3 regions of the Arthrobacter sp. NPDC080082 genome follow, and region 2 is predicted to be linked to each of the others. Evidence: riboswitches for the same ligand, from Rfam matches in the RefSeq annotation. Region 2 holds a riboswitch; each other region holds the start of a gene.
The links. Region 2 has a riboswitch for S-adenosylmethionine ahead of AB0O44_RS04015 (DUF1737 domain-containing protein). Riboswitches for the same ligand answer to the same signal wherever they lie in the genome.
Positions count from the first base shown of each region.

Region 1 (5,600 bases), on a different contig from region 2:
CCGCCGCCGTTGCCGCCGGCGGCCGCGGCGGCTGCGGGCTGGCTGCCGGAGCCTTCCCCGGCGACGCACCCGGTGAGGGCCAGGGCCGCGGAGGCGGCGACGGCGGTGAGGACGAAACGGCGGGACGTGGTGCGGGTGGGAGCCATGGAAGTTCCTTTACGGGCGGTGCGAGCGATGCGAAAGAGACAGGAGAGTGATGCGGGTGGCCGCCGGCGCGGGGAGCGGGCGGCTCGCCGGTCCGGTGCTGTGGTACCGGCGGCGCTGCCTGCCGGGAGCGGACGGACCGTTCAGGCCGTGACCGGGGCGGCGGGGGCGGGGCCGTTAGTGGCCGTCGACGCCGAGGCTGGCCAGGAGCGAGGTGCGCATTCGGGCCAGTTCGGCCGAGGCGCGGTCCCGTGGCCGTCCGCCGGGGACGGCGAGGGTGCGCACGATCGTGGCGCCGGCCGGGGACGATTCGGTGTCCTCCCGGCCGAGGACGATGATGCGGTCCGCCAGTTGCAGGGCCTCGTCGACGTCGTGCGTCACCAGCAGCACCGTGGTGGGTTCGGCGCGGTGGACCTCCAGGAGCAGGTCCTGCATCTTGATCCGGGTCAGTGCGTCGAGGGCGCCGAAGGGCTCGTCGAGGAGCAGCACGCCGGGGTTCCGGGCCAGGGCACGGGCCAGCGACGCGCGCTGGGCCATGCCGCCGGAGACCTCCCGGGGGCGGTGTTTGGCGAAGTCCTGCAGTCCCACGAGTTCCAACAGGCGGGCCACTTTGGCCTTGCCGTCGCGGGCGCTGACGCCGGCGGGCAGGCCGATGGCGATGTTCGCCTGGAGGGTATGCCAGGGCAGCAGCCGCGGCTCCTGGAACGCGAAGGCGCAGCGGTCGTCGACGCCGCGGACCGGTTCGCCGTCTATGGCGACGCTGCCGGAGGTGGCGGCGTCGAGTCCGGCGGCGGCCCGGAGCAGGGTGGACTTGCCGCAGCCGGAGGCGCCCAGGATGGCGAGCACCTCGCCGGGGACAACGTCGAAGCTGACATCCCGGAGGACGGTGTGCGCGGCGGGGCCGGTCCCGAAGGCGCGGCCCAGGCCGCGGAAGGACACCGGGAGGGCGGGGGTGCCGGAGCCGGGCCGGGCGTCGGCCCGGGGCTGGGACGGGTGCAGGACAGCAGTCATAGGGTTACTCCATCGGTCCTGGCAGTAGCACCCTACGGAAGCAGCCTTTGGCCCGGGTAGTCAGTCCGGACCCTTCCCTCGGCGTGCGTCCTCGTTATCGGCGGGCTCCGGGGTGGAGGTCCGTCGACCAGGGTTGCTGCGGCGTCATCGATCCAGGTCTCTCGGCCGCTCGGGATGGTCACTGTCTACTAAAACCGAACGGCGGATTTTCGCCAAATGGGCGCGTAATATTCGGAAACCTGCGGACGTGAGGTGTCTGGCCCGATTAGAAATTCGGCACAGTGCCCGGGGTGGGATTCCCTACTGCGGGGCCGCTGCCGGCGGACGTAGGCTGGCCGCATGAGCCACGTGAACGATCCCGCCGTCGTCGAACGCCTCCTGCGCACCAAGGGCCGGTGGGCCATCGTGGGCCTGAGCACCAACCAATGGCGTGCTGCCTACGACACGTCGCTGTTCATCCGCGACCGCCTGGGCATGGACATCATCCCGGTCAACCTGCCCGGCGACGACGTGCACGGAGAGGCCGGCTACCGCTCGCTGGCGGAAATCCCGGCGGAGAAGCGGCCCATCGACGTCGTGGATTGCTTCGTGAACTCCGGACGCGTCGGCGACGTGGTGGACCAGGCGATTGCCGCCGGCGCCGGCGCCGTCTGGCTGCAGCTGGGCGTCATCGACGAGGCCGCGGCCGAACGCGCCAAGGCCGCCGGGCTGGACGTCGTCATGAACGCCTGCCCGGCCAGGGAAGCGCCGCTCCTGGGCCTTTAACCGGGACTGACGGGAGCTTTACGGCGTGTGACGCGCCGCTTTCACCTCGGCCGGGCGTGTGCCAGATTCGTGGGGTAACCATCCCGAGCGGCTGAGAGACCTGGCTCCGTGACGCCGCAGCAACCCCCTCGATGAGGACGGTGCTACCGCCAGGACCGATGGAGAACCACTGTTCCACGGACCCGAGAGGCCGCGCTTTGCGCTGCCCCGGCGCCGGGGGATGAGGCTTTCCTCGGGCGAGCCCCGGAGGAATCATGAACACCACAACGACGGCAGCGCCGGCCCGGATCGCGGGCGGTCTGCTGTGATCGAGATCCAGAACGTCAGCACCTCGTTCCCGTCGAAGGACGGCCGGTTCACCGCCGTCGACGACGTCACCCTCACCGTGGAGCGCGGCCGGATCCAAGGCATCATCGGGTTCTCCGGCGCCGGCAAATCCACGCTGCTGCGCAACATCAACCTGCTCGAACGCCCCACTTCGGGCCGGGTCCTGGTCGACGGCGTGGACCTGACCGCCCTAAGCGAGCCGGAACTGCGCAGCAGCCGGCACGGAATCGGCATGATCTTCCAGCACTTCAACCTGCTCAACAACCTCACCGCGCAGGAGAACGTGGAGCTCTCACTGAAGTTCGCCGGGGTGGGGAAGGCCGAACGCCGGCGCCGGGCGGCCGACGCCCTGGCCATCGTGGACCTCGCGGACAAGGCCGCCAGCTACCCCGCGAAGCTCTCCGGCGGCCAGAAGCAGCGGGTGGCCATCGCCCGGGCGCTGGCCACGGAGCCGAAGGTCCTGCTCTGCGACGAACCGACGTCGGCCGTGGACCCCCGGACCACCGCCTCCGTGCTGCAGTACCTCGCTGACGTCAACGCCGAATTCGGCATCACGATCGTGGTGGTCACGCACGAAATGAACGTCATCAAGGCCATCGCGGACAACGTCGCGGTCATGGAGGACGGCCGGATCGTCGAGCAATTCGACCTGGCCGAGCTCGAACGCCCCGGCTTCCACCCCGCCACCTCGATCGGGCGGTACCTGGTCTCCGACGCCATCGAGCTGAACCGGCCCCACCGGGCAGCCGCCCCGGCCGGCCCCGCCCCGAAAGGCCTGATCCATGCTTGAGCGCATCCTCTCGGTCCTGCCCGAAATCGGCGCCGCCATGGGCCAGACCCTGGCCATGCTGCTGGTCGCGATCCCGCTGGCCGTCCTGATCGGCACGCCGCTGGGCGTCTGGCTCTACACGATCGGCCCCGGCGGGCTGCGGCACCGGCCCCGGCTCCACCGGGTCCTGGACGGCCTGGTCAACCTGGTCCGGTCCTTCCCGTTCCTGATCCTGCTGATCGCCATCATCCCGGTGACCCGCTTCATCGTGGGCACCACCATCGGCACGGCCGCGGTGATCGTCCCGCTGAGCATCAACGCCATCCCGTACTTCGCCCGCTTCGTGGAACAGAACCTCAGCCAACTCGGCAGCGGGGTGGTGGAGGCCGCCCGTTCGATGGGAGCCAGCCGGTCCCAGATCGTCCGGGACGTGCTGCTGGTGGAGGCCCGGCCGGGACTGGTCAGCTCCATCACCATCATGACCGTCAGCTTCATCTCCTACTCGGCAATGGCCGGGCTGGTGGGCGGCGGCGGGATCGGCGACTTCGCCATCCGCTACGGCTACTACCGCTACGAAACCCCGCTGATGATCACCGCGATCATCCTGATGATCCTGCTGGTCACCCTCGTCCAGTTCGGCGGCTCCCGCCTGGCCCGCCGCCTCGACAAGCGGCTCTGACCGCGGCCCCGGCACCCCACTTCGGAAAGCAGAACCATGACTTCACCAGCCAGCCCCCGCTTCGACGGACCCCGCCCCCGCCTGCTCCTCAGCGCGTTCGTCATGAACACCACCAGCCACATCATGGGCGGCCAATGGCGCCGCCCCGAGGCCCAGCAGCACCGCTTCAACGAACTGCAGCTCTGGACCGACCTGGCCCGGCAGCTGGAGGACGCGAAATTCGACGCGATCTTCTTCGCCGACGTCGTGGGCCTCTACGGCGACTACGACGGCGGCTGGGCCTCCCACCTGAGGAAGGGCCTGCAGGTTCCCTCCAACGACCCGCTGATCCTGCTTTCGGCCCTGGCCGCCGCCACCCGGGAGATCGGCTTGGCCGCCACCTCCTCCGTGATCCAGAGCCACCCCTTCCAGTTCGCCCGGCAGATGTCCACCCTGGACCACATCAGCAACGGCCGGGTGGGCTGGAACATCGTCACCAGCGTGCTGGAAAACTCGCACCGGAACTTCAACTCCACCGAGCTGACCAAACATGACGAGCGCTACGACTGGGCGGACGAATACGTCGAGGCGGCCTACAAGCTGTGGGAGGGCTCCTGGGCGGACGACGCCCTGGTCCGGGACAAGGAGGGCGGCCTCCACGCGGACCCCGAAAAGGTCAGCAAGATCTACCACAGCGGGCCCCGCTACTCCATCGACGGGCCGCACCTCGTGGCGCCGTCGCCGCAGCGCACCCCGGTGCTCTTCCAGGCCGGCAGCTCCGGCCGCGGCCAGCAGTTCTGCGCCGCCAACGCGGAGGCGACCTTCACCCTGGCGCCCAGCACCGCGATCGCGGGCGCCTACACGGCCGCCGTTCGCGAGCAGGCGGTGGCCGCCGGCCGTCGTCCCGAGGACGTGAAGTTCCTCCAGGGCATGCACTTCGTGGTGGGCGGCACCGAAGCCGAGGCGGCCCGGAAGGCGGCCGAGCTGGAGGACAGCCTGGACATCGAGGCCCTGCTGGCCCACGTCGGCGGCGGATTCGGCGTCGACCTGGGCGGGCTGCCGCTGGACACCCCGCTGGGTGACATCCAGACCGAGGGCAGCCAGGGACACCTGGAGGCCATCCGGGCCTCCACCCGCGGCGGCAACCCGACGCTCCGAGACATCGCGCTGTACCGCAGCCGGGCCAACCGGGTGGTGGGAACACCGGAACAGATCGCGGACCGGCTCGAAGAGTGGCAGGACGCCGGCATCGACGGGATCAACATCATCAACCAGACCATCCCGGGGTCCTACACCGATTTCATCACCGGGGTGCTGCCCGAACTGCGGGACCGCGGCCTCGCCCAGACCGGCTACGCGCCGGGAACCCTGCGCGAAAAGCTCTTCGGTGACGGCCCCCGACTCAACGGCCGGCACCCCGCCGCCGCCTTCCGCGGCGCCTTCACAGCGTTCTCCGCGGCCGCCGAAAACACTCCCGCCGCCGTCGGCGTCTAACCCCCCACGACAAAGGACACCCGCCATGCACCGCAGAAATTTCCTCAAGTTCGCCCTTGCCGGAGCCGGCGCCGCGTCCGCCACGGCCCTCACCGGCTGCGGCCTGGTCAACCCCGGCGGCGCCAACGCCGCCTCGGGCGGGAAGACCATCAAGATCATCGTCACCGAGTCCGCGCCGTACCAGGAGCCAACGAAGATCGCTAAGAAGCTCCTCGAGGCCAAGGGCTGGACGCTGGAGCCCACCTACGTCACGGACATCATCCAGCCCAACCTGGCGGTGGCGAACGGTGAATTCGACGCCAACTTCTTCCAGCACAATGCCTACCTGAAGCAGTTCAACCAGGACAAGGGCCTCTCCAACGTCGGCCTGTTCTACGTCTACAGCGCGCCCGGCGGGATCTGGTCGGACAAGTACAAGTCCCTCAGCGAGCT
Region 1 covers NZ_JBFBKQ010000003.1:270,455-276,054, forward strand. Annotated here, with positions in the region: gene AB0O44_RS08150 (aliphatic sulfonate ABC transporter substrate-binding protein) at 1-146, opposite strand, end outside; gene AB0O44_RS08155 (ABC transporter ATP-binding protein) at 322-1,155, opposite strand; gene AB0O44_RS08160 (CoA-binding protein) at 1,495-1,920, shown strand; SAM riboswitch class I at 1,996-2,085, shown strand; gene AB0O44_RS08165 (ATP-binding cassette domain-containing protein) at 2,225-3,037, shown strand; gene AB0O44_RS08170 (methionine ABC transporter permease) at 3,030-3,695, shown strand; gene AB0O44_RS08175 (NtaA/DmoA family FMN-dependent monooxygenase) at 3,732-5,168, shown strand; gene AB0O44_RS08180 (MetQ/NlpA family ABC transporter substrate-binding protein) at 5,194-5,600, shown strand, end outside.
Region 1: another riboswitch for S-adenosylmethionine. It lies ahead of AB0O44_RS08165 (ATP-binding cassette domain-containing protein); the one in region 2 lies ahead of AB0O44_RS04015 (DUF1737 domain-containing protein).

Region 2 (5,600 bases):
ACCAGCAGCAGCTGGGCGCCGGGCATCAGCCCGGCCAGGAGATTCTCATACCAGGGCATGGGCGAACGCTCCCCTCGTCTGCCGGAATGACGCCGGGTTGAAGGCCGGGAGGGAGAACGAGGCGAGGACGGCGTCGAGCAGTTCCGGCGCGCGCTGGCTGTTCGCCCCGAATCGGGCATTGATTTCGAGCACCACCGGGGTGCCGTCGGCCCGGCGCCGGACGTCGAGGTCCACCGGCCCGGTGAGGGACAGGGCACGGACGGCGTTCATCGCCAGGTTGCCGACGTCGTTCGCCTCCCCCGCCTCCACCCGGCGGGTACTAAGGGCGTTGCCGACCTCGCCCTGCGCGAGCGCGGTTTTCTCCACGACGACGGCGAACGGCGGTGTGGTGTTGTGCGCCGGGGTTCCGAAGACCATTGGCCCGTACTCGGTGCCTGGGATGAATTCCTGGACGATCAGGCCGCCGGGAAGTCCGGCCCAGTCGACGTCGGAGCCGCTCCGGACCACCGTCACGCCGCGGCCGCCCCGGGACACCCGGGGCTTGATGACGACGGGTCCGCCCAGGAGCTCGATGGCCTCCTCCGCGCAGCGGAAGTCCCGGGGAACCCCGAAGGCGGGAACCGGAACGCCGGCAGAATGCAGCTGCCAGGCGGTGTAGAGCTTGTCATCGGCGAGCGCGACGGCGCCGGTCGGCCCGATGATGACGCGGACGTCCGGGCCAAAGCCGGCCCGGAAGGCGGCCAGGCGGGGCAGTTCCTCACTGACCGTGGGGATCACGAGGTTGATGCCCTCGGCGCCGACCAGCCGGCGCAGCGCGGACACCAGCTCGGGATCCGTGGCCGCGGGTACCCGGACCACCGGCACCCCGGAGACTTCGGCCAGGTCGCGGATGTCCGTGCCGAGGACCGGGATGCCACGTTCGGTCAGTTGCGCGGCGAGGGCACGGCCGGCGGGGCCGCCGACGCCGGTGACCAGCACGCGCGGCTTCACAGCTTCTCCATTTCGGTGCTCAGCAGGCGGACGGGTTCATAGGCCTCGGCCACCCGGCGGCGGGCCTGGCCGCCGCGGAAGGAGGCGATGCCGCGGACCCGTTCGGGCGTCATGTACGGCTTGGCCAGCTGGTCGCTGTGCATCTTCACCGCCTGGACCTTGGCGTCGACGTAGTCGTCAATGTCCACGAAGACGCTGGGGTTGAATTCCCGCGTGGCCGAGGGGCTCTCGTAACAAAGGATCGAGTGGTGCTGCCGCGCGGCCCGCAGGGTGGCCTGGTGCACCGCCTGGTGGTCCTGGTGCTGGTCGTGGTTGGAGTGGGTGAGGATGATGTCCGGGTTGAAGCGCACGATCGCGTGCTCGATGGCGCCCACCATTTCCTGGCTGTGGCGGTGCAGCTCGGTGTCCGTGAAGTTGTGATGGATCATGCCGGTCAGGCCCATGAACGTGGCGCCGCGCTGGGCGTCCAGCGACCGCTCCAGGGCGTTGCCGCCGCGCTTGCCGTCGCTCATCACCAGCCCCTGCACCTCGTGGCCGGAGTCGACGAACTTGGCGAGCGTTCCGCCGCAGGCCAGCTCCAGGTCGTCCGGGTGGGCGCCGATGGCCAGCACCCGGCGGGGCTGCCGGGCCGGGCTTCCACCGGTGCGCAGGGCGGTCAGCGCGATGGCGAGGGCGGTGAGTCCGCCCAGGGTGGCGGTCAGGTCGGCGGTCTGCCAGAACTCGGAGGCGTCCAGGGCAAAGGCGGCGACGTTGGCCAGCAGCAGCACCGCGCCGGTGGCGAGGGAAATCCGGCGCAGAAGTTCGGGACGGCGCAGCCGGCGGTGGAACCAGGATTTCCCCACCGCCGCTGCGACCAGCAGCGCAATCAGCAAGACGATTATCAAGACGTAAATCGAGACCATGAATCTTTCCAGTTCTTCTTCGAGGTGCCGGCCGCCCCCAGTGCTGCGCCGGACAAAATGATGGATCTGCAACCCGCCCGGCAGAGGCTGCCGGGTTCTGGAGGGAAGGATTGCTTGTCAAAGAACCGGTCCGCGGTATCCCGGCGGAGACGTCAAAACCCATGCGCCAGCGGCACTGCGCATACGGCCGGAAGCGGCCGCGCAGCGGGTGCTGAAAAGGCGTATGCGGTATGTGGAGACCCAGCGGAGACCTTGGACTGCCACTTCAGTAAACGTGACGCCCCTATCGGAAAACCCGAGTAGGCAATACCCGAAAAGCATTCGGCCACCGCGGACGGAACTGGCTTTTTGTACTCGATCACGACGGGCGCGATACTCGGTCGGCCTACGGCGGACGGCCTCCCGTGACCGAACATGACGGGGCCGACGCGCGGGCGCGGGCCCCGGGGTGTTAGGTTTTTTGCAGAGTAATGAGAACCGGTGCCAAGCCCTGACTGGCCGGTCGGCAACCCTCCTTTTGCGGCGGGGTGCCTCAGGTGACTACTCGGCAATCGACCATTCGAGCTGCAAGCGTGAACGTAAGGAGTTTGTCGTGTCCGACGCGACCCCGCCCCCAGTCCCCGCCCCCGGAACCGGCACCCCGGCCAACCCTCCCGCGCAGGCCGCAGCGCCCGCGGAGCGGCTGGCCTACCGGCTGCTGACCGGCCCAGACGACCGCAGCTTCTGCGAGCGGATCTCGGCCGCCCTTGCCGAGGGGTATGTGCTGCACGGCAGCCCGGCCGCAACCTTCAATGGCACATCGGTGATCGTGGCGCAGGCACTGGTGCTGCCGGCCGCCGTCGCGGAGGCGGACGCCGCGGTGGCCCGCGCCGTCGACGGTCTGGAATCCGAAGGGCTGGAATCCGAAGGGCAGGCGGGGGCATGAGCTACGCCGGGGACCTGACCCCGCAGGCAACCTGGGAACGGCTGCAGTCCGGCGCGGTGCTGGTGGACGTCCGCACCCGGGCCGAGTGGGCCCAGATCGGCGTCCCGGTGACCGGCGGGGCGGCCGCGGAGCCGGTATTCATCGAGTGGACCCGGGCCGGCGGCGTGCCGAACGAGGACTTCCTGGACGAGCTCCGGCAGCGCGTCCCGGCCGACGCCGAACTGCTCTTCCTCTGCCGGTCCGGGGCCCGCTCCGTCGCGGCGGCAGGGGCTGCGACGGCGGCGGGATTCACCGTCTACAACGTGCTGGACGGCTTTGAGGGCCAGCCGGATGAGGCCGGCGTCCGCCGCGTCAACGGCTGGAAAAACGTGGGCCTGCCGACCGACGGGACCCGCACCGCATGAGTTTCAATCCCGAGGCCGCGGACTGGAACCCGGACACCCAGGCCGTCCGTGGCGGCCTGGACCGGACCGGCTTCCAGGAAACCACCGAGCCGATCTTCCTCAACTCCGGCTTCGTCTACGAATCCGCCGCCGCCGCGGAGCGGGCCTTCACCGGCGAGGACGAGCGGTTCGTCTACTCCCGCTACGGCAACCCCTCGGTGGCCACCTTCCAGGAGCGGCTCCGCCTGCTCGAGGGCACCGAGGCGTGCTTCGCGACGGCGTCGGGCATGTCCGCGGTGTTCACCGCTCTCGGCGCGCTGCTTGGGGCCGGTGACAGGGTGGTCGCCGCCCGGTCCCTGTTCGGATCCTGCTTCGTGATCCTGAACGAGATCCTGCCGCGCTGGGGCGTGGAGACCGTCTTCGTCGACGGCCCGGACCTCGACCAGTGGCGTGACGCGCTCTCGACGCCGGCCACCGCCGTGTTCTTCGAGTCGCCGTCGAACCCGATGCAGGAGATCGTGGACATCGCCGCCGTGAGCGGGCTGGCGCACGCCGCCGGCGCCACCGTGGTGGTGGACAACGTCTTCGCCACCCCGCTGCTGCAGCGCTGCACGGACTTCGGCGCGGACGTGGTGGTCTACTCCGGCACAAAGCACATCGACGGCCAGGGCCGGGTGCTGGGCGGCGCGATCCTGGGCAGCAAGGAGTTCATCGAGGGCCCGGTCCGGCAACTGATGCGCCACACCGGACCCGCGCTGTCCGCCTTCAACGCCTGGGTGCTGACCAAGGGCCTGGAAACCATGTCGTTGCGGGTCAACCACGCCTCCGCCTCGGCGCTGCGGCTGGCAGAGTGGCTCGAGGCGCAGCAGGCCGTGACTTGGGTGAAGTACCCGCTCCTGGCCTCCCACCCGCAGCACGAGCTGGCCGCCAAGCAAATGAAGTCCGGCGGGACCGTGCTGACCTTCGAACTGGCGTCCCCGGCCGGCCGGTCCGCCAAGGATGCCGCCTTCGGGCTGCTGGACGGGCTGCGGATCATCGACATCTCCAACAACCTGGGCGACTCGAAATCGCTGATCACGCACCCGGCCACCACCACGCACCGGGCCATGGGTCCGGAGGGGCGGGCCGCTATCGGGTTGAGCGACGGCGTGGTGCGTCTCTCCGTCGGACTGGAGGACGCGGAGGACCTGATCCGGGACCTTGGCCAGGCGCTGGCGCGGATCCAGTAATCCCCGGCGGCGGCGTGGAACGTACGGCCTAGAACCGGCGGACGGGTGCCAGTGCCGGCAGCGGACCGGTAGCGGTGCCGGCGTCGGGCACGTCCCCGCCGACCGTGGTCCGCACCGCCTCGCCGACGACGGCGCCGAGCCCGGCGCGGCGCTGCAGCTCCGCACCGGTGCCCTCCGCCAGGATCCTGGCCACCCCGGCGCGCACCACGCCGAGCTCGCCCTGATCCGCCAGGACCGGGGCGAGGTAGTCCACCAGGGCGTTCACCACCTCGGCCGCGGGGCGGGGCCGGAAGGTCCCGAAGTCCAGCAGCTCGGAGGACAGCCCGCAGTTGCTCGCCTGCCAGGCCGCCATCCTCAAGAGCACGGTCGGCACCGGCGCCGGGTCCACGCCGTCGTACCACTCGCGCGAGGCGGTCTCCACCAGCGCCCGCACCAGCACCGCCAGCAGCGCCGCGTCCTCCGCGCGCAGGCACACGTCCGCCACCCGGATCTCCACGGTGGGATGGTTCCGGGCCAGCCGCGCGTCGAAGTACACCATGCCCTCATCGAAGAGCACGCCGCTGTCCAGCAGCCGCGACACCACCCTGCGGTAGGCCGCATGGCTGCCGAAGACCATCGTCGGACCGGCAGCGGGCCAGCGGTTCCAGGCTTGGGTGCGGTAGCTCTCGAACCCCGTTTCCATCCCGTTCCAGTACGGGGAGTTGGCGCTGAGGGCGATCAGCACAGCCAGCTTGTCCCGGATCCGGTCCAGCACCGCCACCCCCTCCTCGGGCGAGTCGATGGCGGCGTGGACGTGCAGCCCGCAGGTGAGCTGCTCCTGGACGGTGAGGCCGAACCGCCGCTGCATCGTGGCGTAGCGCAGTTTGGGGGTGGTGTGGGTGGGTGCGGCCAGCGGCGAGGTGGCCAGTGCCGCGACCCGGGCGCCGTGCACCCGGGCGGCGTCGTCGGCGGTCCGGCGGGCCCGACGAATCTGCCGCAGCAGGGCGTCATGCTCCCGGCACGGCAGCGTCTGGGTTTCGATCTGTTCGAGCTTGAGCTCGAAACTGAAGCCGGAATGGCCCTCGCCGGTCTCCGGGCCCCGGACGAGCCCGCGCAGCATGGCGTCCGCGAGCGCCAGCGGCACCCCGCTGACGGGGTCCACGATCAGCAGTTCCTCTTCGACGCCGAAGGT
Region 2 covers NZ_JBFBKQ010000001.1:846,327-851,926, forward strand. Annotated here, with positions in the region: gene AB0O44_RS04000 (glycosyltransferase family 2 protein) at 1-59, opposite strand, end outside; gene AB0O44_RS04005 (ATP-grasp domain-containing protein) at 46-990, opposite strand; gene AB0O44_RS04010 (PIG-L deacetylase family protein) at 987-1,892, opposite strand; SAM riboswitch class IV at 2,359-2,471, shown strand; gene AB0O44_RS04015 (DUF1737 domain-containing protein) at 2,575-2,817, shown strand; gene AB0O44_RS04020 (rhodanese-like domain-containing protein) at 2,814-3,221, shown strand; gene AB0O44_RS04025 (O-succinylhomoserine sulfhydrylase) at 3,218-4,429, shown strand; gene AB0O44_RS04030 (glutamate--cysteine ligase) at 4,458-5,600, opposite strand, start outside.

Region 3 (5,600 bases), on a different contig from region 2:
CGCCCAGCTGGAGGCGGTCCGGCGGGCGGCCGGGATCGGGCTGCTGCCGAACTTCCTGGTGGCGGGCAAGGAGGGCTTCGTCCCGGTCCTGCCGGCCGACTTCCAGCGCCAGCTCCCCATCTGGGCCGCCGCGCGGGCCGAGTCGCTCCGCTCGGCACCGGTGCAGGCCGTGCTGGCCGCCCTCCGGGCCGAGATCGCCGAGCGGCAGGACGTGCTGACGGGATAGCCCCGAACAGCGGCAGCCCCCGTCCCGCGGTGCGGGGACGGGGGCTGCCGGTGAAGCTGGTCGTTCGTTACGTCTTGCCTGCTATTTTTTGCCTGCGGCAAGGAGGTCGGCCGTGCCCTGGGCGTCGGCGGCGTCGACGTCGTGCAGGGAGATGCCGCGGGTTTCCTTCAGGAAGAGCACCGCGACGGCGGTGATCGCGCAGGCGATCGCCAGGTAGATGGCAACCGGGACGGAGGACTTGTACTCGCCCAGCAACGCCACTGCGATGATCGGGGCGAGCGAACCGGCCACGATCGAGGTCACCTGGTAGCCGAGGGAGACGCCGGAGTAGCGCATCCGGGTCGGGAACATCTCGGCCATGATGGCCGGCTGGCCGGCGTACATCAGGGCGTGGAACAGCAGGCCGATGATGACCGAGGCAAGGATGATGAAGTCGTTGCCGGTGTCCATCATCGGGAAGGCGAAGAAGCCCCAGGTGGCACCGAGGACGGCGCCGGCCATGTAGACCGGGCGGCGGCCCAGGCGGTCGGACAGCCGGCCCACCATCGGAACCACAGAGAAGTGAATGGCGTGGGCGATCAGCAGCAGCATGAGGATGCGGGTGGTGTCGGCGTGGACCACGGTCTTCAGGTAGGTGATGGAGAAGGTGACCACGAGGTAGTAGAGGATGTTCTCCGCGAAGCGCAGGCCCATGGCGGTGAAGACGCCGCGGGGGTAGCGGCGGAAGACCTCGGCAACGCCGTAGCCCTTGTGGCCGGCTTCGACTTCCTTGCGGGCCTCGAGGAAGATCGGCGCATCGTTGACCTTGGTGCGGATGTAGTAGCCGATCAGGACGATCACGGCGGAGAGCCAGAAGGCCACACGCCAACCCCAGCCGAGGAAGTCGGCGGAGGACAGGACCGAGGAGAGGATGAACAGCACCGCGGTGGCGAAGAGGTTACCCAGCGGCACGGCGGACTGCGGCCAGCTGGCCCAGAAGCCGCGGGACTTGCTGGGGCTGTGCTCGGCCACCAGCAGGACGGCGCCGCCCCACTCACCGCCGACGGCGAAGCCCTGGGCGAAGCGCAGGAAGACCAGCAGGGCCGGAGCCCAGTAGCCGATCTGGGCGAAGGTGGGCAGGCAGCCCATCAGGAAGGTGGAGACACCCACCAGGATGATGCTCAGCTGCAGCAGCTGCTTGCGCCCGAACTTGTCACCGAAGTGGCCGAAGACGATGCCGCCGATGGGGCGGGCGACGAAGCCGACCGCGTAGGTCAGGAAGGCGGCCAGGATGCCGTCCAGTTCGGTCTGGGAATTGGGGAAGAAGGCCTTGCCGAAGACCAGGGTTGCGGCGGAGGCGTAGAGGAAGAATTCGTACCACTCCACCACCGTGCCGGCCATGGAGGCGGCGACGACTTTCTTGAGGCCGGACGCCTTGACGTCGGTTTCCTCTGCGCGCCTCGCGGCGGCGTTTTCCGTGCTCATAAGAACTCCTTCGGTGTCGCCATCGACACCCTGCGGCTTACTGGGCTGACTCCGTGTGAGTTGGACCACACGCGGTCATTCTCCACGAGTATGGAGTGTCACCGCCGCAGCCTCAACGACCAATCGCGCAGAGCCTATCTGCAAAATTGCACACCAGTCCCCGGCAAGAGCCAGCGAAGAAGCCTTGATGCTCAGGCGAAGAACGCCTCCCGGAGGACGCCGCCGAGCTGGCCGATCTCGGTCAGGAACCCGTCGTGGCCGATCGGGGCCGAGATGACGTGCATGGGCACCTCCCCCGGCAGGGCCGCCGCGAGCTCCCGGGACTGTTCGGGAAAGTACAGCCGGTCCGAGTCCACGGCGGCGATGAAGAACTCGGCGGTAGCCCCGGCGAGCGCCTGCTGCAGGTTTCCGCGGCCACGGGCGACGTCGTGGCTCATCAGCGCTTCGGTGATCGCGATGTAGCTGTTGGCGTCGAAGCGCTGCACCAGTTTATTGCCCTGGTGGTCCAGGTAGCTCTCCACCTGGTAGCGGCCGCGGCCGGACAGCGGCCCGGGCGCGAGCGGTGTCTCGCCGTCCTGACCGGTCCGGCCGAAGCGGCCCTCCAGTTCGGCGGCCGAGCGGTAGGTGATGTGCGCGATCCGCCGGGCCAGCGCCAGGCCCTCATGCGGCTCGGGGCCGCCGTAGTAGTCGCCGCCATTGAAGCGCGGGTCCTGACGGATCGCGAGGGTCTGGGCCTGGGCGAAGGCGATCTGTTCGGCGGTGCTGTAGGCGCCGACGGCGATCACGGCGCAGCGGCGCACGCGTTCCGGGTAGCTGACGGCCCACTCCAGGGCCCGGGCGCCGCCGAGGGAGCCGCCGAGCACGGCGTGCCATCGGTGGATGCCCAGCGCGTCGGCCAGCCGGGCCTCGGCGGCGGTGCTGTCGCGCAGGGTGACGAGGGGGAAGCGGGATCCCCAGGGCCGGCCGTCGGGCGCCGGCGTGGACGGGCCGGTGGAGCCGTAGCAGCCGCCGAGGATGTTGATGGACACCACGAAGTACCGGTCCGTGTCCACGGGCGCGCCGGGGCCGGCGAGCTGTTCCCACCAGCCAGGCTCCCCGCCGGCGCCGCGGGTGACGTGGGTGTCCCCGGTCAGGGCGTGCTCGATCAGAACGGCGTTGGAGGCGTCCGCGTTCAGGGTGCCCCAGGTCTCGTAGGCCAGCACCACGTCCGGCAGGACGGCGCCGGATTCGAGTTCCAGGGCGCCGACGGACAGGTACCGCACGGTGCCTTCGGGGGCGGCGGCGTTTCCTGCTGCGGGGCTGGTGGCGGGTACACCCGTTCGGGTGACGGCAATCGTCATGTTAAAAGACCTCACTTCGCGCTTGCCTGCCGTCAATTGACCGGCAGGCCAGGTCTTCACCCGGGGCACCCCGCCGCAAAAGGAGGGTTGCCGGCCAGCAAGCCGGGGCTGTCGCTGGCACTCATGACCTGCACCGAGTCTACGAAAGAGGGCGGCGTCGTGGCGAAGATTGTGACTTCCATGTGACAGCCGCCCGCCCCGCCGCCCCGTTTCCCCACCTTTGAAGGCCAAGGCGGGCGGGTCGCCGCGGACACGCCGCGCCGGCCGCCGTCGGGCCCGCAAAGGTGGGGAAATCCGGCAGGGGTCCCGGACCTAGCCGGTCTTCGCGGCGCGGAAGCCGGCGTCGAGGTCCGCCAGGATGTCGTCGATGTGCTCCAGGCCCACCGAGAGCCGGACCAGGCCCGGGTGGACGCCCGCCACCGCCTGCTGCTCCGGGCTGAGCTGGCTGTGCGTGGTCGACGCCGGGTGGATCACCAGCGAGCGCACGTCGCCGATGTTCGCCACGTGCGAGTGCAGCTCCAGGGCATCGACGAAGCGCTTGCCGGCCTCCACTCCCCCGGCGATGACGAAGGAGACGACGGCGCCCGTACCGCGGGGACCGTACTTCCGGCCGCGCTCGTACCAGGGGCTCGAGGGCAGCCCCGCGTAGGCGACCGATTCGACGTCCTCCCGGCCCTCCAGCCATTCGGCCACCCGGGTGGCGTTGGCGACGTGCCGCTCCACCCGCAGGCTCAGCGTCTCGATGCCCTGGGCGATCAGGAAGGCGTTGAAGGGCGCGACGGCGGAGCCGAGGTCGCGCAGCAGCTGGACCCGGGCCTTGAGGATGTAGGAGAGGTTGGCCCCCAGTGCGCCGTCCGCGCCCAGGTCCCGGGCGTAGACCAGGCCGTTGTAGCTGGGGTCGGGGGTGTTGAAGCCGGGGTACCGCTCCGGGTCCGCGCCGAAGTCGAACTTCCCGGAGTCCACGATCACACCGGCGATCGCCGAGCCGTGGCCGCCCAGGTACTTCGTGGCCGAGTGCACCACGATGTCCGCGCCCCACTCCAGCGGCCGGATCAGGTACGGGGTGGCGAGGGTGTTGTCCACGATCAGCGGCACCCCTGCCTGGTGGGCCACGTCCGAGATTCCCTCGATGTCCAGGACGTCCTGGCGCGGATTGGAGACCACCTCCCCGAAGAACAGCTTGGTGTTCGGCTGCACCGCCTCGCGCCACTGGTCCAGGTTGTCCGGGTCCGCCACGAAGGTCACGGAGATGCCGAACTTCTTCAGAGTGTGGGCCAGCAGGTTGTAGGTGCCGCCATAGAGGCTGGGGCTGGCCACCACGTGGTCCCCGGCCTCGGCGATGTTGAGGATGGCGAAGGTTTCCGCCGCCTGCCCGGAACTGAGCAGCAGCGCGCCGAGGCCGCCCTCCAGGCTGGCGATGCGCTGTTCGACCGCGTCCTGGGTGGGGTTGCCGATTCGGGTGTAGATGGGGGCGAGCTCGGCCAGGGCGAACCGGTTGGCGGCGCTCTCGGCGCTCGGGAAGACGAACGACGTCGTCTGGTAGATCGGCAGCGCACGGGCGCCGGTGGCGGCGTCCGGCTGCTGGCCGGCGTGAATCTGACGGGTTTCAAAGGACCAGGCGTTGGACATGGTGTCTCCTGTGACTGGGCTCAGGACGGCACCGCCTCCCGGGTCCTGCGCCGCTGGCAGGTCCCGGAATATCGTCACGGCCCTGGCGCCGCGCTTGCCCCGCCGGCGGTCGCCGGAGGGCCAGGTCTTCACCCGGGGCACCCCACCGCGCAAGGAGGGTTGCCGGCCAGCGAGCCGGGGCTTGGCGCTGGCACTCATGACCTGCTCCCAGTGTAGGAAGCCGGAAACCGGTCCGGATAGCTTTGTGACAAAGATGAAGAAACCGGTCCCCGGGACGGCTTCTCCGGCGGATTTCCCCGGCCGCGCCGGGCGGCACGGGGACCCTCCGGGCGGCGCCGGCGAGGTTAGGACAGCCTAAGCTGAGAGGTCCATCACAAAGTGCCAAGATGAGGGCATGCGCATGGATCACGTCTCTTACGCCTGTGAAAAGGATGGCCTCGCGGCCACCACCGACCGTATCGCCACGGCCCTCGGGGTCGAGGCCGTCAAGGGCGGCGTGCACCCCCGATTCGGCACCCGCAACATGATCATCCCCCTCGCCGGGCACAAGTACCTGGAGGTCGTGGAGGTCCTGGACCACCCGGCGTCGGACAAGGCACCGTTCGGCCAGGCGGTCCGCGCCCGCTCCGCCGCCGGCGGCGGCTGGATGGGCTGGTGCGTTGAGGTCGACGACCTGGCACCCTTCGAGGAACGCCTGGGCCGCGCCGCGGTCAACGGCAACCGCAAGTTCCCCGATGGCCGTGAACTGGTCTGGAAGCAGATCGGCATCCTGGGCCTGATCGCGGATCCGCAGGTGCCCTACATGCTCAAGTGGGAGGGCGACCCGGCCCTGCACCCGTCCAACGCCTACGAGAGCTCGGTGAAGATGTCCGAGCTGACCATCGCGGGCTCCGCGCAGCGGGTCACCGAGTGGCTGGGCGAACCGGTGGAGAAGCCGCTGG
Region 3 covers NZ_JBFBKQ010000004.1:258,892-264,491, reverse strand. Annotated here, with positions in the region: gene AB0O44_RS10185 (LysR family transcriptional regulator) at 1-226, shown strand, start outside; gene AB0O44_RS10180 (MFS transporter) at 308-1,690, opposite strand; gene AB0O44_RS10175 (homoserine O-acetyltransferase) at 1,882-3,030, opposite strand; SAM riboswitch class IV at 3,044-3,159, opposite strand; gene AB0O44_RS10170 (bifunctional o-acetylhomoserine/o-acetylserine sulfhydrylase) at 3,343-4,659, opposite strand; SAM riboswitch class IV at 4,745-4,861, opposite strand; gene AB0O44_RS10165 (VOC family protein) at 5,054-5,600, shown strand, end outside.
Region 3: another riboswitch for S-adenosylmethionine. It lies ahead of AB0O44_RS10175 (homoserine O-acetyltransferase); the one in region 2 lies ahead of AB0O44_RS04015 (DUF1737 domain-containing protein).